DNA from 4 places in the Rhodopseudomonas palustris HaA2 genome. Region 1 is predicted to be linked to each of the others. Evidence: predicted binding sites of a transcription regulator. Region 1 holds the regulator's gene; each other region holds the start of a gene.
What was found. Region 1 encodes PhoB, which activates phosphate uptake and scavenging genes when phosphate is short. Its sites were predicted from a motif close to TGTCATNNANCTGTCAT; they were not measured.

Region 1 (7,821 bases):
CGACTTCGGCGAGCCTCGAAGGGCGGCGGCGTCGCCACCACCCTGTCTCAGCATCCTTCGAGGCCCGCGCTTCGCGCGGGCACCTCAGGATGACGCCGAATGTGTCGCGATGACCGCTACGCCACCGCGCCGAGGCACCAGGCCAGGATGCCCTTCTGCGCGTGCAGGCGGTTTTCGGCTTCGTCGAACACCACCGATTGCGGGCCGTCGATCACCTCGTCGGTGACCTCCTCGCCGCGATGCGCCGGCAGGCAGTGCATGAAGATCGCGTCCTTGTGGGCGAGCGACATCAGCTTGGCGTTGACCTGAAACGGCTTCAGCAGATTGTGGCGGTGCTCGCCGTCCTTGTCGCCCATCGACACCCAGGTGTCGGTGACGACGCAATCGGCGCCGCGGACCGCCGCCTCGGCGTCGCTGCCGAGCGTGATCGCAGCACCACTGGTCTTGATCCAGTCGCGCATCGCCTTGTTGGGCGCGAGCTGCGGCGGGGTCGCGATGTTGAGCCTGAAATCGAACCGCTGTGCGGCATGCGCCCACGACGCCAGCACGTTGTTGTCGTCGCCGGTCCAGGCCACGGTCGCGCCCTTGATCGGGCCGCGATGCTCCTCGAACGTCATCACGTCGGCCATCACCTGGCACGGATGCGACTTGCGGGTGAGCCCGTTGATCACCGGCACGGTAGCGTTGGCGGCGAGCTCCAGCAGCGAGTCGTGATTGAGGATGCGGATCATGATGATGTCGACGAAGCGCGACAGCACCCGCGCGGTGTCGGCGATGGTCTCGCCGCGGCCGAGCTGCATCTCGGCGCCGGTCAGCATGATCGACTCGCCGCCGAGCTGGCGCATGCCGACGTCGAACGAGACGCGGGTGCGCGTCGAGGGCTTCTCGAAGATCATCGCCAGCGTCTTGCCGGCGAGCGGCTTGTCGGCATCCGCATTGGCCTTGCGCTTCGCCTTCATCGCCACGCCGGCGGCGAGCATATTGCGCAGCTCCGAGGTCGGGACCTCGGTGAGATCGAGGAAATGCCTCGGGGCGCTGGTCATCGCTGGACTCTCGATCGTACTCTTGGAACTACTCACCGCACGATTGGTAGCGCTGCTCATCACACCGCCTCCCGCTGCGCGGCCTGGCCGGACAACACGCCGCAGGCGCGCTCGAGCCGCGTCACCGCCTCGTCGATCTCCACCTCGTCGACGATCAGCGGCGGCAGCAGCCGCACGACGTTGTCGCCGGCGCCGACCGTGAGCAAATTCTGGTCGCGCAGGGCGGCGACCAGATCGGTCGACGGCACCACCGCCTTGAGGCCGATCAGCAGCCCTTCGCCGCGGATCTCGCTCAGCACCTGCGGATAGCGATCGACGATGCCGGCGAGCTTCTGCTTCAACAGCAGCGACATCCGCCGGACGTGATCGAGGAAGCCGGGCTCCAGCATCACGTCGAGCACCGCATTGGCGGCGGCGACGGCGAGCGGATTGCCGCCGAAGGTCGAGCCGTGCGAACCCGGCGCCATGCCCTCGGCGGCATCCGCGGTGGCGAGGCAGGCGCCGATCGGGAAACCGCCGCCGAGCGCCTTGGCCAGCGACATGATATCGGGCGCCACGCCGATCCGCTGGTAAGCGAACAGCTCGCCGGTGCGGCCCATGCCGGTCTGTACCTCGTCGAAAATCAGCAGCAGGCCATTGCTGTCGCACAGATCGCGCAGCGCGCGGAAGAACGCCGGCTCCGGCGAACGGACCCCGCCCTCGCCCTGCAGCGGCTCGATCAGGATGCCGGCGGTGGTCGGGCCGATCGCCTTCTTCACCGCGTCGAGATCGCCGAGCGGCACTTGGTCGAAGCCGTCGAGCGGCTCGCCATAGCCTTCGAGATACTTCGCCGAGCCGGTGGCGGCGAGCGTGCCGAGCGTGCGGCCGTGGAACGCGCCCGCGAAGGTGATGATCCGGGTGCGCTCCGGATTGCCTTTGGAGAAATGGTGGTGCCGCGTCATCTTCAGCGCGCACTCCATCGCCTCCGCGCCGGAATTGGCGAAGAACACGAAATCGGCGAAGCTCTGCTCGCACAGCCGCGCGGCGAGGCGCTCGCCGTCCGGACTCTTGAACAGGTTCGACATGTGCCACAGTTTGGTCGCCTGCTGCTGCAACGCTTCGACCAGATGCGGATGGCAATGGCCGAGCGAATTGACCGCGACGCCGCTGGTGAAATCGAGGTAGCGCTCGCCGGTGGTCGAGATCAGCCAGGCACCCTCGCCGCGCTCGAAGGCGACATCCGCCCTCGCGAACACCGGCAGGAGATGGGACGTAGTAGCTGCACTCGACTTAGCACTCGACATGGCCGATCCGATCGGAAAAACGGGCCGCCGGCCCGGCCGCGTCAGCGCGGTCGCGGTCCAACGTGCCCCGGAAACGAAAGTACCCCGGAAACGAAACGTGCCGCCTTTCCAGGCGGCACGTGTAGTCATTCTAGGTGTGCTGAAGTGCCTGTCAACCGGGCTTCCGCTGGGGTTCCCCCGGACTTCTCCGCAGGTCGCCGCTGTGACGGACAAGACTCACTTGCGAGAGAAGGTGTGGACGCACCAGGTCTGACTCTTGCGCGTGAGTCACGCCATATTGTAGCGTTTTCCTCGTCAGGCACGACATGTCGTGCGCGGTTTGTAATCCTTTACGAGTTCTCGGTCGGGGCGCAACGCCCGGACGGCACCGGCCGTCCGGCGAGGGTTAAGGGATTCTGACGGCACGACAATTGACGACCTCGCAGCCGCGGTTCGGCGCTGGACCAGTACCGCGCGGCAGGAAGGGATTTAAGACGATGACAACATTGACTTGGACCGACGAGCGCGTCGAGCAGTTGAAGAAGCTATGGGAAGGCGGGCTGTCGGCGAGTCAAATTGCCGCGGAGCTCGGCAACGTGACGCGCAACGCCGTGATCGGCAAGGTCCATCGGCTCGGCCTGTCGGGCCGGGCCAAGAGCCCGTCCTCGGCGGCGCCGCGCCAGCGCAAGGCGCGCCCCGCCCAGCACATGATGCGGGTGACGCGGCCGGTGGCGCGCGGCAATACCGCGCTGGCGCATGTGTTCGAGGTCGAGGCCGAGCCCGATCCGATCGCGATCGACAACGTCGTACCGATGAACCAGCGGCTGTCGCTGCTCGAACTCAACGAAGCCACCTGCCACTGGCCGGTCGGCGATCCGTCGAGCCCCGAGTTCTTCTTCTGCGGCGGCAAATCGCTGCCCGGCCTGCCGTATTGCGCGCATCACTCGCGCATCGCCTATCAGCCGGTCGGTGACCGCCGGCGGCAGGCGCCGAAGACGACGCGGTAATCACGCCTCTGCGCGGGGCAATGCCGCCACCGCGCGGCACCCGTTCTGGCCCGGAACGCGCTGCGAGCGTTTCTGCCCGGCACGCGCTCCCGACGGTCCTCGCCCGGCTCGACCGGGCGATCCAGTCACCCGGAGCGCCCGTTCATTCTCACCAACACTCGGGAATACTGGATCCTCCGCTTTCGCGGAGGATGACGGCTGGGGTGTGAATCGGATGCCGTGGGCGTCAAAACCCGTAGCCCGCATGAGCGCAGCGATATGCGGGAGGCACCGCTCGAACCCCGCATGGCGATGCGCTCATGCGGGCTACCGACTTGCTCCTGTTGAAGCGCTTCGCGCTTACTCCACCTTGGCGAAGCGATCGTCGAGCGCGTAGCCGGCGCCGCGCACGGTGCGGATCGGGTCCTGCTCGCGGCCCGGATTGAGCAGCTTGCGCAGACGGCCGATGTGGACGTCGACGGTGCGCTCGTCGATGTAGATGTCGCGGCCCCAGACGCCGTCGAGCAGTTGCTCGCGGCTGAACACCCGGCCGGGATGCTCCAGGAAGAATTCGAGCAGGCGATATTCGGTCGGGCCGAGATCGATCGGCCGGCCGCTGCGCGCGACGCGGCGCTTGTCGCGGTCGAGTTCGAGATCGCCATAGGTCAGCACGGTGGCGAGCCGCTCGGGTGCGGCGCGACGCAGCAGACCCTTCACCCGCGCCAGCAGTTCCGGCACCGAGAACGGCTTGACGATGTAGTCGTCGGCGCCGGTGGCGAGGCCGCGGACGCGTTCGCTCTCCTCGCCGCGCGCGGTCAACATGATGATCGGCAACTGCTTGGTGTCGGTCCGCGCCCGCAGCCGGCGGCACAGTTCGATGCCGGAGAGACCCGGCAGCATCCAGTCCAGCACCACCAGATCCGGCAGCCGCTCCTTCATCCGTGTGTCGGCATCGTCGCCGCGGGCGACGGTTTCGACGTCGTAGCCGTCGGATTCGAGATTGTATCGCAGCAGCGTGGTCAGCGCTTCCTCGTCTTCAACCACCAGAATGCGCGCACCCATGTGTCGTCCTCGTCTTCAGTCGAGCGTATCCGGGATGCGCTCCGCATCCCGCCGTCCTGCGCGTCAGTTGCCCGGCGTCGCGTTGGCGAAAGTCGTCATGTCGCCCTTCGGGCGCTTTTCGAGAAGCTGCTCGCCCTCGACCATGTAGAACACCGTCTCGGCGATGTTGGTGGCGTGATCGCCGATCCGCTCGATGTTCTTGGCGCAGAACATCAGGTGGATGCAGAACGAGATGTTGCGCGGATCTTCCATCATGTAGGTCAAGAGCTCGCGGAACAGCGAGGTGCAGATCGCGTCGACTTCCTCGTCGCCGTTCCACACCACCATCGCGGCCGGCAGGTCGTGCGCGGTGTAGGCGTCCAGCACCGACTTGACCTGCGACTGCACCAGGTCGGTCATGTGCTCGAGGCCGCGGATCAGCTTCAGCGGGTGGAAGTCGCTGTCGATCGCGTTGACCCGCTTGGCGATGTTCTTCGACAGGTCGCCGATCCGCTCGAGATCAGTGGCGACGCGCATCGCGCCGACGATCTCGCGCAGGTCGACCGCCATCGGCTGCCGCCGCGCGATCGTCAGCACGGCGCGCTCCTCGATGACGCGCTGCATCTGGTCGATCTCGGAATCGGCCGCGACGACGCGGGCGCCGAGTGCGACGTCGCGCCGGACCAGCGCGTCGACCGAATCGACGATCTGGCGCTCGGCCAGGCCGCCCATCTCGGCGACCATCCGGGTCAGCTCCTGCAGGTCGCCGTCGAACGCCTTGGTGGTGTGCTCGAAGCCCATATTCATTCTCCTCGCGCCTGGCGCGTCAGCCGAACCGGCCGGTGATGTAGTCCTGGGTGCGCCGGTCGTTCGGCGAGGTGAAGATCTTGTCGGTCGGACCGAATTCGATCAGTTCGCCGAGATACATGAAGGCGGTCGATTCCGAGACGCGCGCCGCCTGCTGCATGTTGTGGGTGACGATGGCGATCGTGTACTCTTCCTTCAACTCGTCGATCAACTCCTCGATCTTCGCGGTCGAGATCGGATCGAGCGCCGAGCACGGCTCGTCGAACAGGATGACTTCCGGCCGCACCGCGATGGTGCGGGCGATGCACAGACGCTGCTGCTGGCCGCCCGAGAGGCTGAGCCCCGAGGCGCTGAGCTTGTCCTTGACCTCGTTCCACAGCGCGCCGCCGCGCAGCGCCTTCTCGACCCGGCCGTCCATCTCCGACTTCGAGATCTTCTCGTAAAGCCGGATGCCGAAGGCGATGTTCTCGTAGATCGTCATCGGAAACGGCGTCGGCTTCTGGAACACCATGCCGACCCGCGCCCGCAGCAGATTGAGGTCGAGCTTCGGATCGAGAATGTTGTGACCGTCGAGCATCACCTGCCCCTCGGCGCGCTGGCCGGGGTAGAGGTCGTACATCCGGTTGAAGATCCGCAGCAGCGTGGACTTGCCGCAGCCGGACGGGCCGATGAAGGCGGTGACGCGGTTGGCGGCGAGATTGAGGTTGATGTCCTTCAGCGCGCGATTGTCGCCGTAGTAGAAGTTCAGATCGCGCACGGTGACTTTCGCCGGGCCCTCGGGCTGCACGATGGCTCCGGGAGCCGGTCCGGCCGGAAGACTGGTCGTAAAGGAGATATCGGTCATTTCGGGGTCCTCTCGGCGCCGAGAATGCGCGCGCCAATGTTCAGGGCAAGCACGGTGAGGGTGATGATCAGCGCTCCGGTCCAGGCCAGTTGCTTCCAGTAGTCGTAGGGGCTCTGGACGAAGTTGTTGATGGTGACCGGCAGGTTGGCCATCGTCTTCGACAGGTCGAGGCTGAAGAACTGGTTGCTGAGCGCGGTGAACAGCAGCGGCGCGGTTTCGCCGGCGACCCGCGCCGTCGCCAGCAGCACGCCGGTGATCAGGCCGGCGCGGGCGGCGCGGTAGGAGATCCGCTTGATCACCAGCGAACGCGGCAGGCCGAGCGCGGCGGCGGCCTCGCGCAGCGAGCCCGGCACCAGCAGCAGCATGTCCTCGGTCGTGCGCACCACCACCGGGATCACGATCACCGCCAGCGCCAGCGCGCCGGCGAAGGCCGAGAACCCGCCCATCGGCACCACCACGGCGCCGTAGATGAACAGGCCGATGATGATCGACGGCGCGCTCAGCAGGATGTCGTTGATGAAGCGGATCACCGAGGTCAGCCGGTCGTAGCGGCCGTATTCGGCCAGATAGGTGCCGGCGAACAGCCCGAGCGGCGCGCCGACGCCGACGCCGATCAGAGTCATGATCGCGGAGCCGACGATGGCGTTGAGCAAGCCGCCTTCGGCGGAGCCCGGCGGCGGGGTATTCTCCGTGAAGATCTGGACGCTGAGGCCGGCGAAGCCGTTGTAGAACAGCGTGAACAGGATCATCGCCAGCCAGGACACGCCGAACAGCGTGGCGCCGTAGCACAGCGCCTTGATGGTGAAGTCGGAGCGGCGACGGGATGCATAAACCGGATTCATGATCAATTCCCCGCCTTCTTTTCGAGCCGCATCAGCATCAGCCGCGCCGCCGTCAGCACCAGGAAGGTGAGGATGAACAGCAGCAGGCCGAGCAGGATCAGTCCGGACTGGTGCAGCCCGTCGCTTTCGGCGAATTCCGAGGCGATCGCCGCCGAGATCGTGGTGCCGGGCGAGAAGATCGAGCCGGTGATCCGGAAGGCGTTGCCGATGATGAAGGTGACCGCCATGGTTTCGCCGAGCGCGCGGCCGAGCGCCAGCATGATGCCGCCGATCACGCCGACCCTGGTGTAGGGGATCACCACGCTGCGAACGACTTCCCAGGTGGTGCAGCCGACGCCGTAGGCGGCTTCCTTGAGCACCGGCGGCACGGTCTTGAACACGTCGACCGAGATCGCGGTGATGAACGGCAGCACCATGATGGCCAGGATCAGCGAGGCGTTGAACAGGCTGAGATAGGAAGGCGGACCGGCGAAGATCGTCTCCAGCACCGGCACGCCTTCGAAGGCGCGGATCATGTAGGGCTGCATGTAGTTCGCCATGAACGGCCCGAGCACGAAGAAGCCCCACATGCCGTAGATGATCGACGGGATGCCGGCCAGCAGTTCGACCGCGAGGCCGATCGGGCGGCGCAGCCAGTTCGGGCACAGTTCGGTGAGGAAGATCGCGATCCCGAGCCCGATCGGAATGGCGATCACCATGGCGATGATCGACGTGACCAGCGTGCCGTAGATCGGCCCGAGCGCGCCGAGGATCGGCGGGTCGTTGGCCGGCGCCCAGCGCTGGGTGAACAGGAAGGAAAACCCGAATTCCCGGATTGCCGGCCATGCGCCGACGATCAGCGACAGGATGATGCCGCCGAGGATCAGCAGCACCGAAATCGCGCAAGCGCGCGTGGTCCAGTAAAACGCGGTATCGCCGGCCTTGAACGCGCCGAGAGCCCTCGCGCGGTCATAGGGTCCGGCGGCCTCCATTCCAGTGCTCTGAACCGCCATGTCT
Region 2 (7,821 bases), 1.3 Mb from region 1:
CGGGCCGGGCAATTCGACGGAGCTCCTGGTCGAGCGTTGGCCCGATGCGTCCGTGATCGGCGTGGATACCTCCGCCGACATGCTGCGCCAGGCCCGCGAGCGGCTGCCGCAGCAAAAGTTCATCGAGGCCAATGTGGCGCATTGGGCGCCGCCGCCGGGCACCGAGGTGCTGTTCGCCAACGCGGTGTTCCAGTGGGTGCCGGATCATCTGAAACACCTCAAGCGGCTGATCACGGGACTCGACGAAGGCGGCGTGCTCGCAGTCCAGATGCCCGACAATGTCGACGAGCCGTCGCACGTGATGATGCGCGAGGTCGCATTTCAGGAGCCGTGGCGGCACCAGCTCTCTCAGGCCGCCGAGCTTCGCGACCTGCTGCCGAAACCGGGCGCCTATTACGACGCCCTGCGGCCGCTGTGCAGCCGTCTGGATATCTGGCACACGGTCTACAACCACGTGCTCGACGACGCTGCGGCGATCGTTGAATGGGTCAAGGGCACCGGCCTGCGCCCGTTCATCGACCCGCTCGACCTGCACGAGCGCAAGGCGTATCTGGCCGCCTATACCGCGCGGGTCGCGGCCGCTTATCCGCCGCAGTCCGACGGCAAAGTTCTGTTACGCTTCCCGCGTATTTTCATCGTCGCGATCAAGTAACGGCCCGCGCATTCGCGAATCGCCAGCTGCGGTTAATCGCCGCTCCCCGGCGTCTCGACAGAATCGCACGGAGTTCCCACTTGAGAGGTCCCCGATTTCCCCCGCCTGGAGCTTCCCCCATGTCGATGACGCCCGAGACGCCGCTGCCGCCGAAAGGCGTGGGGCTGCGCCCGATTCCCATGCTGATCTTCGGCTCGCGCTGGTTGCAGCTGCCGCTCTATGTCGGGCTGATCGTCGCCCAGGGCATCTACGTCGTGCTGTTCCTCAAGGAGCTGTGGCATCTGTTTCAGCACTCGTTCGATTTCAGCGAGCAGCAGATCATGCTGGCGGTGCTGGGGCTGATCGACGTGGTGATGATCTCCAACCTGCTGGTGATGGTGATCGTGGGCGGCTACGAGACCTTCGTGTCGCGGCTCAACCTGCAGGGGCATCCCGACGAGCCGGAATGGCTCAGCCACGTCAATGCCAGCGTGCTGAAGATCAAGCTGGCGATGGCGATCATCGGCATCTCGTCGATCCATCTGCTGCGCACCTTCATCGAGGCGGGGACCCTCGGCGCGCCGGGTCGGGCCGGCGGCTACACCGAGACCGGTGTGATGTGGCAGACCATCATCCACACCATCTTCATCCTGTCGGCGATCGGCATCGCGGTGGTCGACCGGATATCGAACCAGGCGATCGACGAAGCGAAGACTCATTCCGGGAAACATTGACGATGCGGGTCGTCGCCGCTGTCGCCGCGATTGGCGCGGCGCTGTGGTTGACGCTGGTCCCGGCCGCCGCACAGGCGGCCGATGCCGGCTTCACGCGCTTCGTCGCCTCGCTGTGGCCCGAGGCGCAGCAGGCGGGCGTTTCCCGCGCGACCTTCGATGCCGTAACGGCGGGGCTCGAGCCGGACTACAAGTTGCCGGACCTGATCCTGCCGGGACGGCCGAAGACCGGGGCGCCGTCCCAGGCCGAGTTCGTGCAGGTGCCGGCCGACTATCTCAAGGAAGCGCGGATCGAAAGTCTGGCCGCATACGGCCGCGGCCTGCTGCAGAAATATCGCCCCACGCTCGCCGCGATCGAGCAGCGCTTCGGCGTGCCGGCGACGGTGGTTCTGGCGATCTGGGGTCGCGAGACCGATTTCGGCCGGCACAGGCTGCCCTATGATGCCGTCCGCGTGCTGGCGACGCAGGCCTATGTCGGACGTCGCAAGGAGCAGTACCGCCTCGAGCTGATCGCGGCCTTGAAGCTGATCAGCGACGGCGTGGTGACGCGCGCCGACATGCGCTCGTCCTGGGCCGGCGCCACCGGGCTGACGCAGTTTCTGCCGACCGAACTCGACAAGCACGGCGTTGATTTCGATCGTGACGGCCGCGTCGATATCTGGCGCTCGGTGCCGGATGCGCTGGCGTCCGCCGCGCAGCAACTCGTCAACAAGGGCTGGAAGCCGGGCGTGCGTTGGGCTTACGAAGTCCGCGCACCGGCCAATGCCGATTGCACCCGGGGCGTGCCCGAAGTCAGCCAGCCGATCGGGCAGTGGCTGCGCGAGGGATTTGCGCTGGCGCGCGGCGGCAAGCTCGGCGCCGGCGAACTGGCGGAGCCCGCGTCGCTGCTGCAGCCGGAGGGCATCTACGGTCCCGCCTTCCTGACGACGAACAACTATTTCGTCATCAAGCAGTACAATTTCTCCGACCTCTACGTGCTGTTCGTCGGCCATCTCGCCGACCGCATCACCGATCCGCGGCCGTTTGCGACGCCATGGGCGGCGACGAAGCAGCTCCGCACCGCCGATGTCGAAACGATGCAAAACGAGCTGACGCGGCTGGGCTTCTACAACGACAAGATCGACGGCAAGGCCGGGATGCTGACCCGCGCCGCGCTCGGCGCCTATCAGAAGTCCGCGCGACTGAAGCTCGATTGCTGGCCGAGCGAAATGGTGCTGCGTTCGCTTCAGACCGCGCGGTAACCGCCGCGGTCAGATGATCGCCCGGCGGACTTTCGCGGTGATCCATTCGCTGACGACCACGGTGGAGAGGATCATCAGCAGGATCAGCGAGACCTGCGGCCAGGCCAGGGTGTTGAGCGAACTCTCCAGCGCCAGCCCGATGCCGCCGGCGCCGACCAGGCCGAGCACGGTGGATTCCCGGATGTTGATGTCCCAGCGGAACACCGCGATGGTGGCGAAGGCCGGCAGGATCTGCGGCCAGATCCCGTAGCTGATCACCTGGCCGGGACCCGCGCCGGTGGCGCGGATCGCCTCGACCTGGGTGTCGTCGATTTCCTCGATCGCCTCGTACAGCAGCTTGCCGATGAAGCCGATCGAGCGCAGCGCGATGGCGATGATGCCGGCGAGCACGCCGGGGCCGAGCACCGCGACCAGCAGCAGGCCCCAGATCAGCGCGTTGATCGAGCGCGAGCCGACGATGATGAACAGCGCCAGCGGGCGCACGAAAGCCACGCTCGGCGTGGTGTTGCGCGCCGCCAGAAAGCCCAGCGGCGTCGCGATCACGATCGCGATCAGGGTGCCGAGGGTGGCGATGTTGAGCGTGTCCCACAGCGGTTTCCAGAGCTGGCCGGCATAGCTCCAGCGCGGCGGCAGCATCCGGCCGAAAATGTCGACGGCCTGCTGCGGGGCATTCTCGACAAACGCCCAGATGGTGTCCGCGGTCATGATCCGCCAGCACAGCACCGCGACGGCGACCAGCGCCAACCAGCCGAACCAGCGCCAGCGCTGTTCGTCGGGCGTCAGCCTGCGCCAGTGTTGTGCGCCGTCGGCGCCGATCGTCACCGCCATCTCAGGCCACCTTCCTGCGGATCCAGCCGGAGGCGTATTCGCACAGCAACACGATGGCGATGATGATCAGGAGGATCGCCGCGGCGCTGTCGAATTCGTAGCGATCGAGCGCGGTATTGAGCGTAGCGCCGATGCCGCCGGCGCCGACGATGCCGATCACCGAGCTTTCGCGAAAATTGATGTCGACCTGATAGGCGGTGAGGCCGACCACGCGCGGCGTCACCTGCGAGGCGACCGCGTAGTCGATCACCTGCCAGAAGCCGCCGCCGGTGGCGCGGATCGCCTCGACCTGCGCGGGGTCGATCTCCTCGATGTCGTCGGCGATCAGCTTCGACAGGAAGCCGATGGTCGACAGCGACAGCGTCAGAAAGCCCGCGAAGGTGCCGAAGCCGAACATCGCGACGAAAAGAATCGCGACGATGATCTCCTGAAACGACCGCGCCAGCGCGATCACCGCGCGGCAGACGCCGTAGAGCCACACCGGCGCCAGGTTGCGCGCGGCGCCGAGCCCGATCGGCAGCGCCAGGATCACGCCGAACACGGTCGCGCAGACCGTCATGGTCAGGCTTTCGATCAGGCCCTGCTGAATGTCGCTCCAACGCGACGTGAAGTCTGGCTGCAGGAATCCCGCGAACAGCCGCGCGGCGCGCGCCATCCCCTCGACCACGCGGGTCCAGTCCACGTCGACGCTCGACAGCGCCAGCCAGAGATAGCCGAGCACGGCGGCGGCGACGGTGATCCGCAGCCAGCGGTTCTCGATGAGTTGCGGCCGGTGCCAGACCGGCGCCGGTGATCGGGCGATGGCGTCCATTACAGTCGCGCCAGCGCCGGATCGAGCTTGAGCGAGGCGGGCAGGTCGGCGGCGCGCGGTGGCGCATCGACAGAGTCGGCGTCTTCGTCGGAGGTTTTCGACCAATCCTCTTCGCCATAGATGCGGGTGAGGACATCGGGCGTGAGGCCGGAGGCGGGTCCGTCATAGACCACTTCGCCGGCGCGCAACCCGACGATGCGCGGCAGAAACAGCTGTGCCAGCGCGACGTCGTGGATGTTGACGATGGCGGCGAGGCCGCGCTCGGCGCAGAGTTCGGTGATCAGCCGCATCACCTGCCGCGAGGTCTTCGGATCGAGGCTGGCGGTGGGCTCGTCGATCAGCAGCAGTTCCGGATCCTGCGCCAGAGCCCGCGCGATGCCGACGCGCTGGCGCTGGCCCCCGGACAGCGCGTCGGCGCGCTTGTCGACCTGTTCGCTGAGCCCGACCCGGGCGAGCAGTGCGAAGGCGCGCTGCACATCGGCCTGCGGAAACCGCCGGAACCAGCTCGCCCAAAAGCCGACATAGCCGAGCCGGCCGGACAGCACGTTCTCCATCACGGTGAGGCGCTCGATCAGCGCGAATTCCTGGAAGATCATTCCCATCCGGCGCCGTGCCTTGCGCAGTTCCGTGCCACCGAGTCGGGTCAGTTCGGTGTCGCCGAGCCGGATCGAGCCGCCGGTCGGCTGCACCAGCCGGTTGACGCAGCGGATCAGGGTGGATTTTCCGGCACCGGAGGGGCCGATCAGGCCGACGATGTCACCCGCGCCGATGCTGAGCGAGACGTCCTTCAGCGCCCGATCACCGGTCTTGTAGCGCTTGTCGAGGTTTTCGATTCTCAGCACGGTGATTTCCCCGAATCGCATTGGCCGGCGCCCGACATGCGTCGCGCCGCCCGGATTTCAATCCGGACGGCGCCGCTCGGCAAGGGGGGTGTTACTTGCAGGCGTAGCTGACGCCCATCGCCTGATCGATCTGACGCACCACCTGCCACTTGTCCTTGAACGAGATCTCCATGAACTTCTGCTGCGGCGGATCGGACTTCTCGAACTCCTTCAGGAGTTCGGTGCCTTCCCACGGGTAGGAGAAGAACGCCTGCTTGATCTTGGCCTGCAGTTCCGGCTTCAGATTGTAGACCATCCCGTAGCCGGTGGTCGGAAACGGCGCCGAGGCGTAGATCACCTTCAACTGATCGGCCTTCACTACGTTGCGCGCGATCATCCGGTCCTTGACCGAGGAGGCGATCGCGGCGGCTGGATAATCCTTGTTGGCGACGCCGAGAATCGAATTGTCGTGCTTGCCGGAGAACACCGGCTCGTAGTCCTTCTGCGCTTCCATCTTGAACTGATCGCGCAGCAGGGCCGAGGGCGCCTTGTAGCCGGAGTTCGAAGTCTCCGAGGTGAAGGCCATCTTCTTACCCTTGATGTCCTCGATCTTCTCGATGCCGGACCCCGGATAGGTGATGATCTCCATCTTGTAGCCGAACTCGTCCTTGTTCGACGCCATCATCGCGAACGGGCGGAAGCCGGCGCAGTTCACCGCGATCGGATTGGACCCGGTGTTGAAGCCCGCGACATGCAGGCGGCCGGCGCGCATCGCCTCGATCTGGGCGGCGTTGGACTGCACCGGGAAGAACTGCACGCGTTTGCCGGTGACCTGCTCCATATGCTTCAGGAAGCCTTCCCAGACCTTGGCGTAAACGGCGGGGTCTTCCACGGGCGTGTAGGCGAACACCAGCACCGGGGGATCGATCTGCTCCGACGCGTTGGTCGGAACGTCGGCCAACAGGTCGCCGTCGGCATCGGTGAAGCGGGGATCGAGGGCCCACGCGCTGCTCGACAGAGACATGCCGACAGCGGCGCCGAGGGCCAGGGTCCGAAGAACAGAACGGATCACGAATTTCTCCTGAGGGTCGAGGGGAATGAAATGTCGGTCCAGACGGACCGCGACGATGCGGTCGACGAGAGGACAACGAAGGATCGGCCCGGAGGTGCAACCCAGAGACAATCCACGGCATCATGGACCGAAGGCGCGATGGTTATGTGACAGTCCGTGCGAGACTTCCGGTGGGGGGCCGAGCGAGATCGCCCTGCGCCGGGAGTGCAGCCAAAAAGAAACCGGCCGAAAAATCGGCCGGTTTGCAGATATTCGGAACGCTGGATCGTGCGATCGACTAGCGCAATCGCAGATCGATCAATCGCAGACTTCGACCGGGCGCGAGCGCCAGACGCCGCGATAGTCGTCCCAGAAGCGCTGGCGAACGATGCGGCAGGCCGGTTCCTCGACATACACCGGCGCGGGCGCCGCATAGGCGGGACGGCTGGCCGCGATTGCGCCGCCGAGCAGGGCGCCGCCGATCAGGCCGCCTGCAACACCGGCCGCGATCCGGCCGCCATCGGCCTTGGCCTGCGGAACGGCGATGGCCAGTGAACCGGCGAGGGTCGCGACTGCAACCAGGATCGAAACAGTCTTCTTCATTTGTCTCTCCAGAGTAGCGCCGCGACCGGCGCGCGTTGATATGAACTCGCAAGGCCAACCGCACAGCACCAAAAAAGCGCAATGCCGTCAATCGTCGCAGATCGGCTGCCGATCACTGTCCCTCAAAAGCGGTCTTTTTCGGGCCACCCAAGCTCAGGCCCCAAGGCTTCTCCGTCCGGTCAGGACAAGGGGAAGACTGGTTAGTCGGCGCAGGAGCCCGAAGGTTCAATCCTATTCGCAGACGCGCACCCGGCGGATTCGCCAGGCATAGCCGTCCCAGAACCGCTGGCGCTGCCAGTAGCAGTCGGCATCGTAGCCGGGTCCGACGACATAGGCCGGCGCGGGCCGGTAATAATAGCCGGGACCGTATCCGTAATAGCCCGGATAGCCCGGACCAGCCACCGCGCCGCCGACGATCGCGCCGCCGAGCAGCCCGGCGGCGAGTCCCACGCCGAAGCCGTCATGCGCCTGTGCCGGGGCCGGCGCGCCAACCGCTGCCACTCCCAGCGCCGCCGCTGCGGCCAGCACCATCAATGGTTTCCTCATGGCGTCACCTTCGCTTCCCGCCCGTCCGTGACGGGCCCTCTGCTCCAACGTCGCGGGGAAGGTTCCACGATACTGTTGAACGATCGATGAATGGAGACGTCCAAGAGTTGCCATGTTCACAGGTCGCCGCTGCCCAGCGCCGAGTTCAGACGTCGCGATGGTTCACCAGACCGCCCCGATTCACCTGCATTCGCTGCAGCGCACCGTGTTGCCGCCCGGGTCGAAATCGGTCGACTGCGGAACGCGACGTCGAACAAGATACGTATCGCTACCGAACTAACCGGCCGCCAGCGTCCAGGGCGGCGCGCGCTTGAGCGAGATCAAACCGGCTCACCGAGTTTGGAATAGCTTCAAAACAGCCGTTTTCCTTTTGCTTTCGACCTATCTCCTGACTATCCAGAGTTTGCACCGCCATCATTGGGACTGCTGAAATTCCATGATCGTCTGTTCCTGCAACGTCCTCACCGATCACGACGTCCGAAGCGCGTTGAATCCCGATGGCGGGAACGCACGCAGCGCCGGAGAGGTCCATCGATGTCTCGGCTGCAGCCGCCAGTG
Region 3 (7,821 bases), 350 kb from region 1:
GACGGTGGCCTCTCCCCTGAGGAGTTCGATCCGCTCGATCGTATCCGCCGGCTTCTGCAGCTTGATGCTGGTGGCCGTGTTGAGCGACAGCCGGATATCGCCCGGGATGCTGACGTCTTTGGTTTCGCCGGTGGCGGTATGGTAGTCGGCCATCACATCGCCGAGCGAGGGCCACAGATCGAGCGGCGGACGAACGACGAGATAGGCCGCGGCTGCGGTCGCAGCGGCGCCGGCGACGAACGCGCGGCGGCTCGGTGCGGGCGCCGCCGCTTGCACGCCCCCCAAAGCTGCACCCGAGCGTCGCAGCACGTTGTCTCCAGCGCAGCCCAGCCGGTCCCAGAGCAGGCTCGCCTGCCACAGCGCCTCGGCGTGATCCGGGCTCTGGCGGCCCCACTGCTTGGTGGCCTCGACATCCGCGGGTGTGGCGCGTCCGGAGCCGAGCCGGCGCACGCGCTCCAGCGCTTCGCGGCGCAGCGCGCCCAATTGCTCCGGGGGGTCGTCGAATTGCATCATTGATCCAGAGAGCTGCAGACCGACGCCGCCAAGTCAAGGTGCGGCTCGAAATCCGTCCATGTCATGAAGACGCTTCTTTCGACCGCGGACCGAACCGCCGCGTGAGCTTTTTGCCGAACCGCCGGGCGCAATATTCCAGCGCCGCCTTCAATTCCATCTCGACGAAGCGCTGCGATAGACCGAGATGCTCGGCGATGCGCTTCAGCGGCACGCCCTCGACGCGGGATGCCAGCAGGATGGCGCGGCGCCGCGGCGGCAGCTCTTGCAGTACCTGTTCGAGAAACTCGACCTGCCGCCGCGCCTCGGCCTCGCGCTCGGGACCCGGCGCCGGATCGACCAGTTCGAGCATGTCCACCACATCGAGCTGCTTGTTGCGGCGTTGCTCGGTGCGCTCGCGGCTGATCGCGAGGTTCAAGGCGGTGCGCAGCAGATAGCCGAACGGACGCTGAACCTCGACCGGATCGTTGCCGCTGCGCAGATGCAACCAGGTTTCGTGCAGGGTCTCGCGCGCGGCTTCTTTCGAACCGAGACGGACAGCGAGCCGCCGGCACAATTCGTCATAGCGCTCCGCCAGCACCTCGCGGAGCACGGTCCAGCTCGCCTCAGTCATGGCGCGCCCGAGCCTGCGCCGGCGCGCCACCCCGCTCCGGCGCGCAATCGCCGGTCTCGGCCGGCGGGCGAGAGCCGATGGCGATGATAATCGGCTGCGGCAAATCCGGCGGCGGATGCTGGATCGACAGGTCGCCGAGCAACCGCACGATCGCCTGGTCGCGCGCCGGATCGGTCGAGCCGAACAGATGCGGCTTCAGGATCTGTCCGCTCGGGCCGATCCAGAATTCGAGCGTGGTGGCATAGCTGCCGGGCCGCGTCTCCGGTAAACGGCAAAAGGCGCTCGCAAGGCTGGCCTGCATGGCGCCGAGATAAGGCATCAAACCGGCAAGCGTCTGCTTGGGGGGGCCTGCGGCGTCCGAAGGAATCACCGTGAACGCATCAGAGCCGCGCACCGGCATGAGACCGGAACCCGCCAGCAGTCCGCGGAGCGCCTCTTGCGGAGACATCGTGCCAAAGACTGCATTCGAGCGGCGGCCTTGCGCCAAAGCCCCATCATAGACGAGCTGAAGTCCGGTGACCGCGCTGAACGCGTCGAGCGCCGAACTCAGCGGCTGTGCCGCAATGTCGAAAGCAATGATCGAGGGAGTGCTCGGTGCGGAAGCAGCCTTCACCAGCTCCAGGCTTGCCACCCATGTACCCGCTATGGTGGCTACGGTGGCCGAAGCCGCGAAACCAAGTCGGCTTCGAGGCTTGGATCCCAAAGCCGCCAAACGGGCCATGAGCGATCTGGTGGCCCCGCCCCTCCTGTCATCAGGCACGTGCTGGCGGGACACAGCAGACCCACATCTCGAAATCGGACGATTTGGACGATACTGTAGAGCTTATCGCCACAATATAAGAATGCTTTATGACAGCCGCGCGTCGGACAATCCCGATGGCGATGTCGGCGATGACCGACCGCAACACCGCTTCGAGGGTAGTCGGAGTGCGTCGCAGCCTTTTCGATCTCGTCGATCAGCACGAGCGGAGCGGGCGGGGCCTAGGATGATCTGATCCTCGTCACATATCATGAGTGCTTATTGCCAGCTTATTTCCCCAGATGCTTCTGACTCGTTCTTGGAGCGCAAATGACACGTTCTTAATGTGTCCACACAAGCGATTGACGTGATCTATGCTGGGTGATCGAGGACTGTGACAGACATTCGATTGCGACACGATCCGAAACGACACAGCTTTATGTGTCCCTTGGCGGTCTTCTGAGTCCCGTCACATGAGTCCCGTCACATCTCCTGTAGCCGATCAGTTCGCTACGGATCGAGCTCGGTGTCCCAGTACAAGTAATCGAGCCAGCTCTCGTGCAGATAGTTCGGCGGGAACAGCCGGCCGTTGCGGTGCAACTGGTGCACGGTCGGGGCGAAGGCGGTCTGGCGCGGGAACATCCGGGCCTGCGCCGGCGTCATGTTGCCCTTGCGCAGATTGCACGGCGAGCACGCCGCGACCACGTTCTCCCACGTCGTCTGCCCGCCCTTGGAGCGCGGGATGATGTGGTCGAAGGTGAGGTCCTCAGGTGCGCCGCAATATTGGCAGGAGAAGCGGTCGCGCAGGAACACGTTGAACCGGGTGAAGGCCGGATGCGTCGACGGCTTCACGAAGGATTTCAGCGAGACGACGCTGGGCAGCTGGATCTCGAGGTTCGGGCTGTGGATCGCGCGATCGTAATGCGCGACGATGTTGACGCGATCGAGGAACACCGCCTTGATCGCGTCCTGCCACGACCATAGCGATAGCGGATAGTAGCTGAGCGGCCGGAAATCCGCGTTCAAAACCAGCACCGGCCAACCGCCATGCGAGACATGCGCGTTCAAGAAACGCTCCTGACCCCCGACCGATCGACGCTGCGAAGCAGCATGCGGAAGGGATACTACAGCCAGCGTGACGCCGTTGTGAAGGGCAAGCCGAAAGGGAAAGGCATCTGCCGCGGGAATTCCATCCAAGGCCGGCCGAATTTGGAGAATGGGCGTTCCGGAACGCCGGCGGCGGGAGGTGATTGTTCCATATTTACCAGCCGCGTTGACGGCGGCGGGCGCCGCATATCAGATGAGTAGCAAATCCCGACGATTTCGACCCGAATTCCAGCCCGGAGGCGACCATGTCCAGCGCAGCAACCGCATCGCTCAAATCCACCGCCGCAGCGCCCGCCCATCAGCCCGGCCGCGGCCGGGTGTATGATTCGGTCGCCGATGCCTATGGCGACACCCCGTTGGTGCGGCTGAACCGGCTGCCGGGACTGAACGGCGTCAACGCGACGATTCTCGCCAAGCTGGAATATTTCAACCCGGCCTCCAGCGTGAAGGACCGCATCGGCGCCGCGATGATCGCCGCGATGGAGCGCGACGGCATCATCAAGCCCGGCACCATCCTGATCGAGCCGACCTCCGGCAACACCGGCATCGCGCTGGCCTATGTGGCCGCCGCCAAGGGCTATCGGCTCAAGCTGGTGATGCCGGAATCGATGTCGATCGAGCGCCGCAAGATGCTGGCCTTCCTCGGCGCCGAGCTGGTGCTGACCGAAGCCGCCAAGGGCATGAAGGGCGCCATCGCCAAGGCCGAGGAGCTGATCGCCTCGACGCCGAACGCGGTGATGCCGCAGCAGTTCAAGAACCTCGCCAACCCCGAGGTTCACCGCCGCACCACCGCCGAGGAGATCTGGAACGACACCAACGGCGCGATCGACATTTTCGTCGCCGGCGTCGGCACCGGCGGCACCATCACCGGCGTCGGCCAGGTGCTGAAGCCGCGCAAGCCGTCGGTCAGGATCGTGGCGGTCGAGCCGGAGGAAAGCCCGGTGCTGTCCGGCGGCGCACCCGGCCCGCACAAGATCCAGGGCATCGGCGCCGGCTTCGTGCCGGACATTCTCGACCGCTCGGTGATCGACGAAATCATCAAGGTGGCGGGACCGGTTGCGATCGAGACTTCGCGGGCGCTGGCGCGGCACGAAGGCATTCCGGGCGGCATCTCGTCGGGTGCCGCGATTGCGGCTGCGATCGAACTCGGCAAGCGCCCGGAAAACGCCGGCAAGACCATCGTGGCGATCGTGCCGTCGTTCTCGGAGCGCTATCTGTCGACCGCGTTGTTCGAGGGCGTGTAACCGCCGCCCACAACCGGCGTCGTCACGCCGTCACTCTGCCGCCGCGAGCGATCGCGGCAGCAGGCCGGCGTCGCGGGCGAATTCGACCATGATGTCGCGGACGTCGTGCGGCCGCTCCTCATGCGCCAGATGGCCGAGGCCCGGCATCACCGCGATGCCGGCGCCCGGCACCATACGTTGCACCCGGGCGGAATTGCTGGCCGCGATGGTCTTGTCGTTGCTGCCGGCGATCAGCAGCAGCCGGGTCGCCAGCTGCGGCAATTGCTGCGCGGTTCGTTCGAGCCGCCAGCTCGCCATCATCCGCAGCGCCGCAGCGACATGGCCGGGGCTGCGGACCAGCCGGCGATAATAGTCGATCCCTTCAGGCTCGATCGACGAGCCGGTGTCGGCCAGCATCCGCTCGACCATGCCCGGATTGCCGGCGAACCGCGCCAGCAGCCGCGGCACCAGCGCGCTCGACGCCAGCAGCCGCGCCAGCGGCAGCATGACCCGCCCCGCCGCGCCGCCGATCGGCAGCAGCGCGCCGTTGAGGGCGACGAGGCCGGCCGGCGCGATGCTGCCGTCGAGGCACATCCGCGCCAGCAGTGCGGCGCCGGCGGAATGGCCGGCGACCACAGCCGGCGCGTGATCGAGCCCGCGCAGCAGCGTCGCGAGATCCTGCGCCATCGCGTCGAGCGTCATGCGCGCCGCCGCCGGCGTTTCGGTGAAGCCGTGGCCGGGCAGATCGGGCGCGACGACGGTGAAGGGCTCCGCCAGCAGCGGCGCCAGCCTGCGCCAGGAATGCGTCGCCGCGCTTGTGCCGTGGATCAGCAACAGCACCGGACCGCGACCGCTCTCCTGCACGTGCCAGCGCAGCCCCGCGGCGTGCACGAACCGACTGGCGTCGCGATTGGGCCAGTCGCGCCCCTCGATGTCCCAGCGCGGCTTGGCGAGCGGCGAGCGAGGCGGAGGGGCGTTGTCGTTGAGCGCGCGCATCATCGCATTGTTCTCGTTGTTGCGCCGATGGCACCATCGCCGGCGCACCCTGTCAAATGCGCGACGGGCGCCGGGTTCCGAACGGGCGATTGATAATCTGCGAGATGGTACTCTGCTATCGTATCACCGACGCAGCACGCGGAGCACAACGTCGCGCTATGTCGGGGCTGGTGATGAGCACTGCACGCGGTTGACACTCCGTGTCAGCGCCGCACGACAGTCCGCGCGCGGAGTGTCGCGACGCTGATCGATCGTGTTGACCAAATCTGTCAGCACGCCGCGACAAACGTGAAATCGGCATGAATGCTGAAAATTTCGGTTCGCAGTCCTGCAAATCATTCCAATATTCATCTCAGCACACCCCTGAACTAACAGGTGGTGGGCATCGACAGCGGTCGCGGCGAATCACCGGCGACCTGGTCCCGAACGGGAGGGATGCGATGAAGATGTCTCATCTGGCGAATTTCCTGCTGATGATCGTCGGCGGCGCGGCGCAGGAAGTCGCCGTCGCGGTCAAGCGCCGCTGGCGCCGCGACGACCGCGCGCCGTAATCGCGGCGGCCGTCCTCACGGCCTCCCGGATCGGGTCGCGCTGCGCGTCAGCGTGCGCCGATCTCCCGCCGCTCGGGCGCGATCAGCTCCGGCCGCGAGCCGGACATCCGCTTGTGCAGATGCACCATGAAGGCCATGCCGAACAACGGCGTCGCCAGATTGACGATCGGGATCGACACGAAGGCGGCGATCACCAGGCCGCCGATGAACACCGTGGTGGCATTGTCGCGGCGCATCGCCTTGGCCTCGGCGGCCGGGCGGAAGCGCATCGCCGCCAGCTCGAAATATTCCCGCCCGAGCAGCCAGCCGGTGGCGACGAAGAACACGATGACGCCGGCGCCGGCGAAGAACAAAAACGGCAGCGCGATCAGATAGACCAGGATGGTCAAGAGCGCGGTCTTGATGGTTTCGATCAGCGCCACGCCGACCGGCAGCGCGACGCCCGGCTCCTCGTGCGGATAATATTCGCGCTCGACATGTTCGGCGGCCTCGTCGACGAAGATGCCGGCGACCAGCGAGGTCACCGCCGGCATCAGGAACACCGCGCCGACCACGATGCCGAGCCCGGCGGCGATCGACAGCACCCAGGACAGGATGTTGAGCGGGGTCTGGAAACCGCCCAGCGCAGCCTCGGCCCAAAGCTCGCTCGACGTCGCCGCCCAGCTCAGCAGCCGCTGCAGCCCGATCGCCGCCACCGCGATCAGCGCCAGCGCGAAGCCGATCGAGCGCCACAGGATCGAGCGCATCGGCGGCGACAGAATCTGGGTCAGCGCCTTGATGGCGGCGTCGAGCATGGGCGGTGTCCTCGTCCGGGAATGGGCTTCGCACAGGTAGAGGCGGCGGGAGGGTTCGGCAAGGGCGGAGCCCGGTCGCCGCGGCGGGCGCGGCAGTGCTTCAGCGTGAGGGCAGACGCGCAGCTAACGCCGCAGCCGCCGGGCCGCCGGATAGTTCATCACGCGGGGAACCTTGCCGGCGCGCAGCGCGCGCTGCATGCCCTGCCAATACTCCGGCTGCATCAGCTCGGGATGGGCGTCGCGGAAGGCGCGGCGCAGCGCCGGGTCGTCGATCCGCAACCCGCCGAGCATGTCGGCCGGGCGGAACACCACGCCGTCCTCGAACTCCGGCCCCGGCGGCGCGTCGTCGCCGCGGACCCGGACGTCGGTCAGGGGCTCGACCGCGTCGTAGTCGAACAGATACACTTTGCGGATGCGGCTGACGCCGTAGTTGCGGCCGTCGAGGTCCTTGTTGAAGATATCGGCGGCGGCGTTGTTCTTGATGCAGTCGCCGAGATTGATCACCGCGGCGCGGGCATCGGCGGCGGACGCGGTGGTGAGATAGAGCGGCAGCGGCGTCAGCTTGATCTGCACGATCAGATGCCGGAACACCAGCGCGCCGCGTTCCAGCGTCACGGTGTCGATGCCGGATTCCAGCAGCTCGTCGAGCAGATCGGGCGCGAACATCGTGCGCTCGAGCTTGACGTTGGAGTAGATGATGTTGTCGAGCATCGAGCCGGCGCGATCGATCTCGTGCACCAGATTGTATTTGCGCAGCACCGCGTCGAGGCCGTCGAAATAGTCGAACTTGTAGTCGTCGGTGGGATGGTCGCGGATGATCTTCAGCACATAGGCCGAGGACGGCATCGTGAACGCGATCGCCACCGTGCCCTTGAAACCCGGCGCGGTGTCGAGCTTCTCCTTGCTCCTGCGGTGCTCGGCGAGAATCTCGGTCATCACCGCGACCTTGCCGAGGTGGTGGAAGCCGATGCAGGAATATTGCGTGCCGAGCGGCCGCTTCGGCATCAGTTCGTGCAACAGCCGCGCCAGCTCGTGATAATGCGGATTGGTGGCGTGGTAATTGGCCAGCGTCGAGGAGAACGCGTATTGCAGCTCGTCGGCGTCGCACAGCACCGCATCGACGACGAGGCCGTCGTCCTCGTTGAGCAGCGCGATCAACAGCGGCAGGTTGCGCATCGGCATGTCGCCGCGGTCGCGCAGCCGGACGCGCCCGACCAGGCAGGCGCCGCGATTGCGGAAGAAGCCGGACTCGGCGATCTCGATCTTCGCGGTCTCGCCGGCGCGCGGG
Region 4 (7,821 bases), 150 kb from region 1:
CGCACGGCGTCTACGATGATCTGCATGACGCCGTCGATGTTGTTCAGAACATCGTTATTCCAGAACCTGAGCACGCGATAGCCCGCGGCCTCGAGATAGCCCGTTCGAACGACGTCGGAGTTCGATCCGGCGTGCTGGCCTCCGTCGATTTCGATGACCAGTCGGAGGGCATGGCAGGCAAAGTCCGCAAAGTATGGGCCGATCGTCGCTTGCCGGCGGAAATGGGCCTCGGCAAAGCCCGGTCGACGCAGGCGCTGCCACAGCTTGCGCTCGGCGTCCGTCGGATTTCGACGGAAACTCCGGGCTCGTTGGATCCGCTGGTCGACTGTGCGTGCCATCAGCGTTCGTGCCTGGGGCACCCCCCACCCCCGACCCCTCCCCGCCGCAAGAGCGGGGGGAGGGGAGAAGAGCCCACCCATGACGGTGGTGCAGGTTGCGGAGTGCTTACTTCACCGCGGTCTTTTCGAACTGCCGCAGCATCACGTTGCCGCGGGTGACGGCTGCATCCAACGCTTCCTTGGCGGTCTTCTTGCCGGCCAGCGCCTGCTCGATTTCCTCGGCCCAGACGTCGCGGAGCTGAACCATGTTGCCGAGCCGCAGGCCGCGGGAATTCTCGGTCGGCGGCTTGTTGGTCAGTTCCTTGATCGGGGTCTCGAGATAGGGCTGGTCGTTGTAGAAGCCGTCGGCCTTGGCCTTCTCGTAGGCCGCCTTGGTGATCGGCAGATAGCCCGACGCCTTGTGCACCGCGACCTGACGGTCGGTGTCGGACAGGAAGGCGAGGAACTTGGCGACGCCCTTGTATTCGTCGGCGCTCTTGCCGCCCATCACCCACAGCGAGGCGCCGCCGATGATCGAATTCTGCGGCGCGCCGGCAACGTCCGGGTAGTACGGCATCGGCGCGTTGGTCCAGGCGAACTTGGCCTGAGACTTGACGTTGCCGAAGAAACCCGACGAGGTCAGGAAGATCGGGCACTCGCCGGAGGTGAAGCGGCCCTCGCCGGTGTTGGTGCGGCCGGAATAATCGTAGGTCTTGTCCTTCTGCAGCTCGATCAGCGTCTCCAGATGCTTGACCTGCACCGGGCCGTTGAACTCCAGCTTGGTGTCGAAGCCGTCGAGGCCGTTGGCCTTGCTGGCCAGCGGTACATTGTGCCAGGCGGAGAGCTGCTCGAGATTGACCCAAGTGACCCAGGCGGTGGAGAAGCCGCAGGTGGCGTAGCCGGCCGCCTTCAGCTTCTTGGCATCCTCGAACACCTGCGGCCAGGTCTTCGGAACTTCGGCGATCCCGGCCTTCTTGAGCGCGTCGAGATTGACCCACATCACCGTCGAGGACGAGTTGAACGGGAACGACAGCATCTCGCCCTTGGAGGTCGAGTAGTAGCCGGTGATCGCCGGCAGGTAGGCGTTGGGATCGAATGTCTCGCCGGTCTCCTGCATCAGCTTGTAGACCGGCTTCACCGCGCCGGTCGCCGCCATCATGGTGGCGGTGCCGACCTCGAACACCTGCATGATGTGCGGGGCGTTGCCGGCGCGGAACGCCGCGATGCCGGCGTTCATGGTGTCGGCGTAGCTGCCCTTGTAGGTCGGGACGACCTTGTAGTCGCTCTGCGCGGCGTTGAAGTCGTTGGCGAGCTTGACCACGACATCGTTGTTGCCGCCGGTCATGGCGTGCCACCACTGGATCTCGGTCGCCGCCTGCGCCGGCGCGATCAGCAGCGTGGCGGCGATCGTCGTCGCCATCGCAGCGGTCAGAGCTTTCAAACGAAAAGTCATCGAGAGCCTCCCAGTTTGGCCGTCATCTTCGTGTGGCGCGCGTTAGCAGCGCAGGATGACAGACACATGACCGTATACAGCGGCCAGAGCGTAGGGGGAAAGCGGTCACCCGACCAACCAAGAATAAAGACTGATGCGGGGACGGCGGGTGCGGCGCACTGCATTGCAGCATACCGGTTTGCAGCACGCTGGTTTACAGCACACTGGTTTGCAGCACACTGGTTTGCAGCAGACTTGGCCGCGCCCATCAGCCTGCGCGGCGACGGCTGCGGGCGCCGCAGCGCCCGCAGTTCGCGGATCAGCGCTTGCGTTCGGGGCCGCTGACGATGCCGTCGGCGACGAGCTTCGAGACTTCGTCCGGCGTGTAGCCGAATTCGCCGAGCACCTCGCCGGCGTGCTGGCTGAAGGTCGGCGGAATGTGGCGCAGGCTGGCCTTGGTACGGTCGAACCGGATCGGCGAGGCGATGCCTTTGTACCAGTCCTTCTCGATGATATCGCCGCGGGCCTTGACGTGCTCGCTGGCCAGCGCCTTGTCGATCGCCTGCACCGGCCCGGCCGGCAGGCCGGCGGCGAGCAGCTTGCGGCACAGCGGCTCGGCGTCGTGCTGGGTCAGGATCGCCTCCAGCTCCGCGCGCAGCGCCAGGCGGTTTTCGACGCGGTCGCGGTTGCGGGCGAAGCGCGGATCGGTTCCCAGCTCTGGCCTGCCGAGTTCGCGGCACAGCTTGCGGAAGGTGCCGTCATTGCCGACGCCCATGAAGATGTTGCCGTCCCGCGCCGCGAACACCGAATACGGATAGAGATTCGGATGTTCGTTGCCGGTGCGCGCCGGCGGCTTGCCGTGAATGAAGAAGTTCGCCGCGTGCGGATGCATGATGGCGAGGCCGGTTTCGAACAGCGTCGCCTCGACGAACTGCCCGAGCCCCGACTTCTGCCGCTCCAAGAGCGCCATCAGGATGCCGGTGCAGGCGTAAAGCCCGGTCGCCATGTCGACCAATGCCACGCCGATGCGGGTCGGGCCGCTGTCCGGCGTCCCGGTCGATTCCATCAGCCCGACCATCGACTGGATGATGGCGTCGTAGCCGGGATGGCCGCCATGCGGACCGTCGCCGCCGAAGCCAGAGATCCGGCAATGCACCAGCTGCGGAAATTTCGCCCGCAGCACGTCGTTGCCGATGCCCCATTTGTCGAGCGTGCCGGGCTTGAAGTTCTCGATCATGACGTCGGCGTCTTCGAGCATCTTCATCAGCACGGCGCGGCCGCCCTCGGAGGCGAGGTCGAGACCGATCGAGCGCTTGTTGCGGTTGGTGCCGATGAAATACGCCGCGTCGTCGTCGTGGAACGGAGGGCCCCAATCGCGGGTCTCGTCGCCGGCGGGCGGCTCGACCTTGATGACGTCGGCGCCGTGGTCGGCGAGAATCTGGGTGCAATACGGGCCGCCGAGCACGCGCGACAGATCGATCACGCGCAAACCGGCAATGGCGCCGGGCAACAGTGCAGGAGTCATGAGGGCTTTCTTATTGAAGCTTTGCGGGAGGGTGAACTTACCGGTCAGAGGCGCTTCTTGGCAAATGCGCGGCCCTTCAAAGCGCACGGCGCGCTCCCCAAAATGCACGGCGAGCTCCCTCTCCCGCTCTTGCGGGGGAGGGTTGGGGTGGGGGCGCGACAGGCAGTGCGCACGCGATTGTGCGCCTGGCCGCTTGTCACCGCGTCGCCTTGACTGATGCTTCGATGCGCGAAGCCCGTGCCCGCGTCGCCCCCACCCTAGCCCTCCCCCGCAAGCGGGAGAGGGGACCTGCCGCGGTTGGCGAGAGGCTTTGCCTGAATCGTTACTTGGGAGCATCGGGGATGAAACAAGCTTGCCGAGCCGTAGCTTGCGAAGCAAGCGAAGGCTGGTGGAGCCAGGCGGGATCGAACCGCCGACCTCTTGCATGCCATGCAAGCGCTCTCCCAGCTGAGCTATGGCCCCTGAAGCCTGGGTGCGCGCGGACAAATCACCGCGCGCGGCATTCGTTGATCACAGATCGGCGACGATCTCAAGTCTCCTCATCGCCGGAAACGTCACCAATGATGTCGGTGACGTCTTCATCGCCTTCTTCCTCGTCGGCAATGAAGGTCGAATCGTCGTCGTCCTCGATCGATTCGTCGATTTCGATGTCGTCCTCCGACTCCGGCACGATGGCCTTGACCTTGCCGGTCTTCTCCTCGGCATCGGCCTCCTCGAGCGACACCAGCTCTTCGGCCTCCATCGCCTCGGGGGCCTCGGCGGCGGCGGGCGCGGCGGCGGAGCGCGCGTCGGCCCGGCTGCGCGATGCCACCACCGGCGCGATCGGCACGACTTCGCCGGTATAGGGCGAGATCACCGGAGTCTTGTTCAGATCGTAGAACTTTTTGCCAGTCACCGGGCAAATGCGTTTGGTTCCGAGATCGGATTTCGCCACTTGTGCAACCTTGGGATTTCTTGAAAAACGGTGCTTCACTTGGCTAGTTGCCACGCCGCTGTCAATAGCGGTTTATGCGGGAGCGACCGCTGCGCGCTGCGCGCGGCCGCCTTCGATCAGGCGCCCGGCGCGCAGGGGACCCGAAATCTTGAGCCATTCCGACCATACCGCGCCGCTCGAAGCGCGCCTCAGCGCGGCGCTGAGCGGCACCGCCCGCGTCCCCGGCGACAAGTCGATCTCCCACCGGGCGCTGATTCTCGGCGCGCTCGCGGTCGGCGAGACCCGGATTTCCGGCCTGCTCGAGGGCGAGGACGTGCTCAACACCGCCCGGGCGATGCGGGCGCTGGGGGCGCAGGTCGAGCGCACCGGCGATTGCGCCTGGAGCGTCCACGGCGTCGGCGTCGCGGGGTTCGCGCCGCCCGCGGCGCCGCTCGATTTCGGCAATTCCGGCACCGGCTGCCGGCTGGCGATGGGCGCGGTGGCGGGCTCGCCGATCATCGCCACCTTCGACGGCGACGCCTCGCTGCGCTCGCGGCCGATGCGCCGGATCGTCGATCCGCTGGAGCAGATGGGCGCCCGGGTGACGCAGAGCGCCGACGGCGGCCGGCTGCCGCTGACGCTGCAGGGCGCGCGCGACCCGCTGCCGATCACCTACCGCACCCCCGTACCTTCGGCGCAGATCAAATCCGCGGTGCTGCTCGCCGGCCTGTCGGCGCCGGGCGTCACCACCGTGATCGAGGCCGAGGCCAGCCGCGACCATACCGAGCTGATGCTGCAGCATTTCGGCGCCACGGTCGTGACCGAGCCGGAAGGCCCCCATGGCCGGAAGATTTCGCTGACCGGGCAGCCCGAGCTGCGCGGCGCGCCGGTGGTGGTGCCGGCGGACCCGTCCTCGGCGGCGTTCCCGATGGTCGCGGCGCTGATCGTGCCGGGCTCCGACGTGGTGCTGACCGAGGTGATGACCAACCCGCTGCGCACCGGCCTGATCACCACGCTGCGCGAGATGGGCGGCCTGATCGAGGAGAGCGAAACCCGCGGCGACGCCGGCGAGCCGATGGCGCGCTTCCGCATCCGCGGCTCGCAATTGCGCGGCGTCGAAGTGCCGCCGGAGCGCGCTCCGTCGATGATCGACGAATATCTGGTGCTGGCGGTCGCGGCCGCCTTCGCCGAGGGCACCACGATCATGCGCGGCCTGCACGAGCTGCGGGTCAAGGAAAGCGACCGGCTGGAAGCGACCGCGGCGATGCTGCGGGTCAATGGCGTGACGGTCGAGATCTCGGGCGACGATCTGATCGTCGAGGGCAAAGGCCACGTCCCGGGCGGCGGGCTGGTCGCCACCCACATGGATCACCGCATCGCGATGTCGGCGCTGGTGATGGGGCTGGCCGCCGACAAGCCGGTCAGGGTCGACGACACCGCCTTCATCGCCACCAGCTTCCCGGATTTCGTCCCGATGATGCAAAGGCTCGGCGCCGAATTCGGCTGACCCACAGCCTCTACGCCGGCTCGACCGGCACGCGGCCGACCAGCCGGTCGGTCTCCTGCTGCGCGGCGGTGAGGGACGCCGACAGCCGGGCACGGAGCTCGGCGCGATCGGCATCGGCATCGACGACGATCGGTTCGCCGAACCGGATCGCGATCTTCGAGAACAGGCCCGGCAGCAGCAGCCGGTCCCAGCTCCGCAGCAGCTTGCCGCGCTGCATGCTGACGGCGACCGGCAGGATCGGCAGCCCGGTGAGCCGGGCGAGGTCCAGGATGCCGTCATTGTTGATGTGCATGCGCGGACCGCGCGGGCCGTCGGGCGTCACGAACAGGCTGTGGCCGTCACGCGCCAGCCGCAGCATCTCGCGCGCCGCCCGCATGCCGCCCTTGGAACTCGATCCGACCGCGGTCTGGATCCCGTACACGGCGCCGGCCTTGCTGATGATCTGGCCGTCGCGATGACCGCTGATCAGCGCGATCATCGGCTTGCCGCCATTGCGCAGCATCGGCAGCATGTTCAGCCGGCCGTGCCACATCGCCAGGATGTACGGCTCGGCAATCGGAAACGGCGCACGGTCGAACCGGCCGGTCCACATCACGAGCTGCAAATAGGCCGCGGCCGGAATCACCGCCGCCCACTGGAAAGCGTCGCTCCTCAGGATGCGTTTGACGAAAGCAGGAGTGGCCATACCGAGGATTGTCCGGGCAAATCTGGTCGCGGCAAGCTGGGCTGATTTCCGCGGCTCGCGGGTTTATATCGGCCGGCAGCAAGCTGCAAACCGCGCCGCTTGAAATCCCTCTATCCGACGTGTTGAAGAGCAGCCGCGCCGCGCTGCGGCTTATTGAAGGGCTGAAGACAGCATGATCATCGCCATCGACGGACCGGCCGCCTCCGGCAAGGGCACGCTCGGCAAGCGGCTCGCCGCGCATTACGGCTTCCGGCACCTGGACACCGGCGTGATCTACCGGGCGGTCGCCAAGGCGCTGCTTGATGGCGGCGCCGACCTGACCGACCAGGCGCAGGCCATCGCCGCCGCGCAGGGGCTCGATCCCGGCCTGTTCGGCGATCCGGCGCTGAAGAGCCAGACCGTCGGCGACGCCGCCTCGGTGATTTCGGCCTATCCGAAGGTCCGCGAGGTGCTGGTCGGCTTCCAGCGGCAATTCGCCGCCGAACCGCCGGGTGCCGTGCTCGACGGCCGCGACATCGGAACCGTGATCTGCCCGGACGCCGACGTGAAAATCTTCGTCGTCGCCGATCCCGGGGTCCGCGCGCGCCGCCGGGCGCTCGAGGCGCAGGCGCGCGGCGAGCCGGCGGATGAGGCGGTGATCCTGGCCGACATCCTGCGGCGCGACGAACGCGACAAGGGCCGCAGCGCCGCCCCGCTGAAACAAGCGCCGGATGCAGTCTTGCTCGATAATTCCAATTTGGATATAGAAGGCGGCGTCCGGGCCGCCATCGCTATTGTCGAGGCCGTTCGAGCGGGCCGGCGTCGGGTCTGAGGACCAAACGACGCCGTCATTGGAGGAACGCCCGCTCCACGGTTCTGTACAGATGGTCGAACGCACAACGCCCAGGCCTCAATGAGGCCTGTCGTTCTCGTTCTGCGCCCCGCGTTTCTTGGAATGACAGTTTCTCGATCCGATCACATCGGATCAACGGCTCGACCGTGCAGGCATGCTGCCGGCCCGCTCCGCAATGATTTGCAGGGCGGTCGTCAGGTTCGCGGACCCCTGACACTGCGCGCGCGAGACGTCCCTCAACCGAACTGCCGGCGACATCCGCATCTGGAGAACAAATGGCCTCGACTGATACTTACAATCCGACCCGCGACGATTTCGCCGCGATGCTCGACGAGTCCTTTGCGGGCGGCAATCTGCAGGAAAGCTCCGTCATCAAGGGCATCGTCGTCGCGATCGAAAAGGACATGGCCGTCATCGATGTCGGCCTGAAGACCGAAGGCCGCGTGGCGCTGCGTGAATTCGCAGGACCCGGCCGTGACAGCGAATTGAAGGTCGGCGACACCGTCGAAGTGTTCCTCGACCGGATCGAGAATGCGCTCGGCGAAGCCGTTCTGTCGCGCGACAAGGCGCGCCGCGAAGAGAGCTGGGGCAAGCTCGAGAAGGCCTTCCA

Region 2: a site for PhoB is predicted at 6,271-6,287, ahead of phnD (phosphate/phosphite/phosphonate ABC transporter substrate-binding protein). Genes of this name have one in related genera too.
Region 3: a site for PhoB is predicted at 1,962-1,978, ahead of RPB_RS02425 (STN domain-containing protein). Genes of this name have one in related genera too.
Region 4: a site for PhoB is predicted at 1,826-1,842, ahead of ugpB (sn-glycerol-3-phosphate ABC transporter substrate-binding protein UgpB). Genes of this name have one in related genera too.

Annotation. Positions count from the first base shown of each region.
Region 1 is NC_007778.1:871,061-878,881, reverse strand. It holds gene argF (ornithine carbamoyltransferase) at 117-1,043, opposite strand; gene RPB_RS03980 (aspartate aminotransferase family protein) at 1,103-2,326, opposite strand; gene RPB_RS03975 (GcrA family cell cycle regulator) at 2,803-3,312, shown strand; gene phoB (phosphate regulon transcriptional regulator PhoB) at 3,652-4,353, opposite strand; gene phoU (phosphate signaling complex protein PhoU) at 4,417-5,133, opposite strand; gene pstB (phosphate ABC transporter ATP-binding protein PstB) at 5,159-5,983, opposite strand; gene pstA (phosphate ABC transporter permease PstA) at 5,980-6,825, opposite strand; gene pstC (phosphate ABC transporter permease subunit PstC) at 6,828-7,821, opposite strand, start outside.
Region 2 is NC_007778.1:2,195,170-2,202,990, forward strand. It holds gene tam (trans-aconitate 2-methyltransferase) at 1-652, shown strand, start outside; gene RPB_RS09675 (TIGR00645 family protein) at 772-1,365, shown strand; gene RPB_RS09680 (lytic murein transglycosylase) at 1,368-2,603, shown strand; gene phnE (phosphonate ABC transporter, permease protein PhnE) at 2,613-3,431, opposite strand; gene phnE (phosphonate ABC transporter, permease protein PhnE) at 3,433-4,242, opposite strand; gene phnC (phosphonate ABC transporter ATP-binding protein) at 4,242-5,084, opposite strand; gene phnD (phosphate/phosphite/phosphonate ABC transporter substrate-binding protein) at 5,176-6,087, opposite strand; gene RPB_RS09705 (hypothetical protein) at 6,433-6,717, opposite strand; gene RPB_RS09710 (hypothetical protein) at 6,949-7,263, opposite strand; gene RPB_RS24870 (hypothetical protein) at 7,532-7,795, opposite strand; gene RPB_RS24085 ((2Fe-2S)-binding protein) at 7,700-7,821, shown strand, end outside.
Region 3 is NC_007778.1:521,684-529,504, reverse strand. It holds gene RPB_RS02435 (FecR family protein) at 1-483, opposite strand, end outside; gene RPB_RS02430 (RNA polymerase sigma factor) at 575-1,123, opposite strand; gene RPB_RS02425 (STN domain-containing protein) at 1,116-1,754, opposite strand; gene RPB_RS02420 (HNH endonuclease) at 2,373-2,930, opposite strand; gene cysK (cysteine synthase A) at 3,215-4,213, shown strand; gene bchO (alpha/beta fold hydrolase BchO) at 4,244-5,191, opposite strand; gene RPB_RS02405 (sulfate transporter family protein) at 5,787-6,533, opposite strand; gene aceK (bifunctional isocitrate dehydrogenase kinase/phosphatase) at 6,657-7,821, opposite strand, start outside.
Region 4 is NC_007778.1:725,856-733,676, reverse strand. It holds gene RPB_RS03295 (endonuclease domain-containing protein) at 1-338, opposite strand, end outside; gene ugpB (sn-glycerol-3-phosphate ABC transporter substrate-binding protein UgpB) at 445-1,737, opposite strand; gene RPB_RS03285 (CaiB/BaiF CoA transferase family protein) at 2,069-3,274, opposite strand; tRNA gene RPB_RS03280 (tRNA-Ala) at 3,661-3,736, opposite strand; gene RPB_RS03275 (TIGR02300 family protein) at 3,804-4,208, opposite strand; gene aroA (3-phosphoshikimate 1-carboxyvinyltransferase) at 4,357-5,694, shown strand; gene RPB_RS03265 (lysophospholipid acyltransferase family protein) at 5,705-6,379, opposite strand; gene cmk ((d)CMP kinase) at 6,552-7,190, shown strand; gene rpsA (30S ribosomal protein S1) at 7,487-7,821, shown strand, end outside.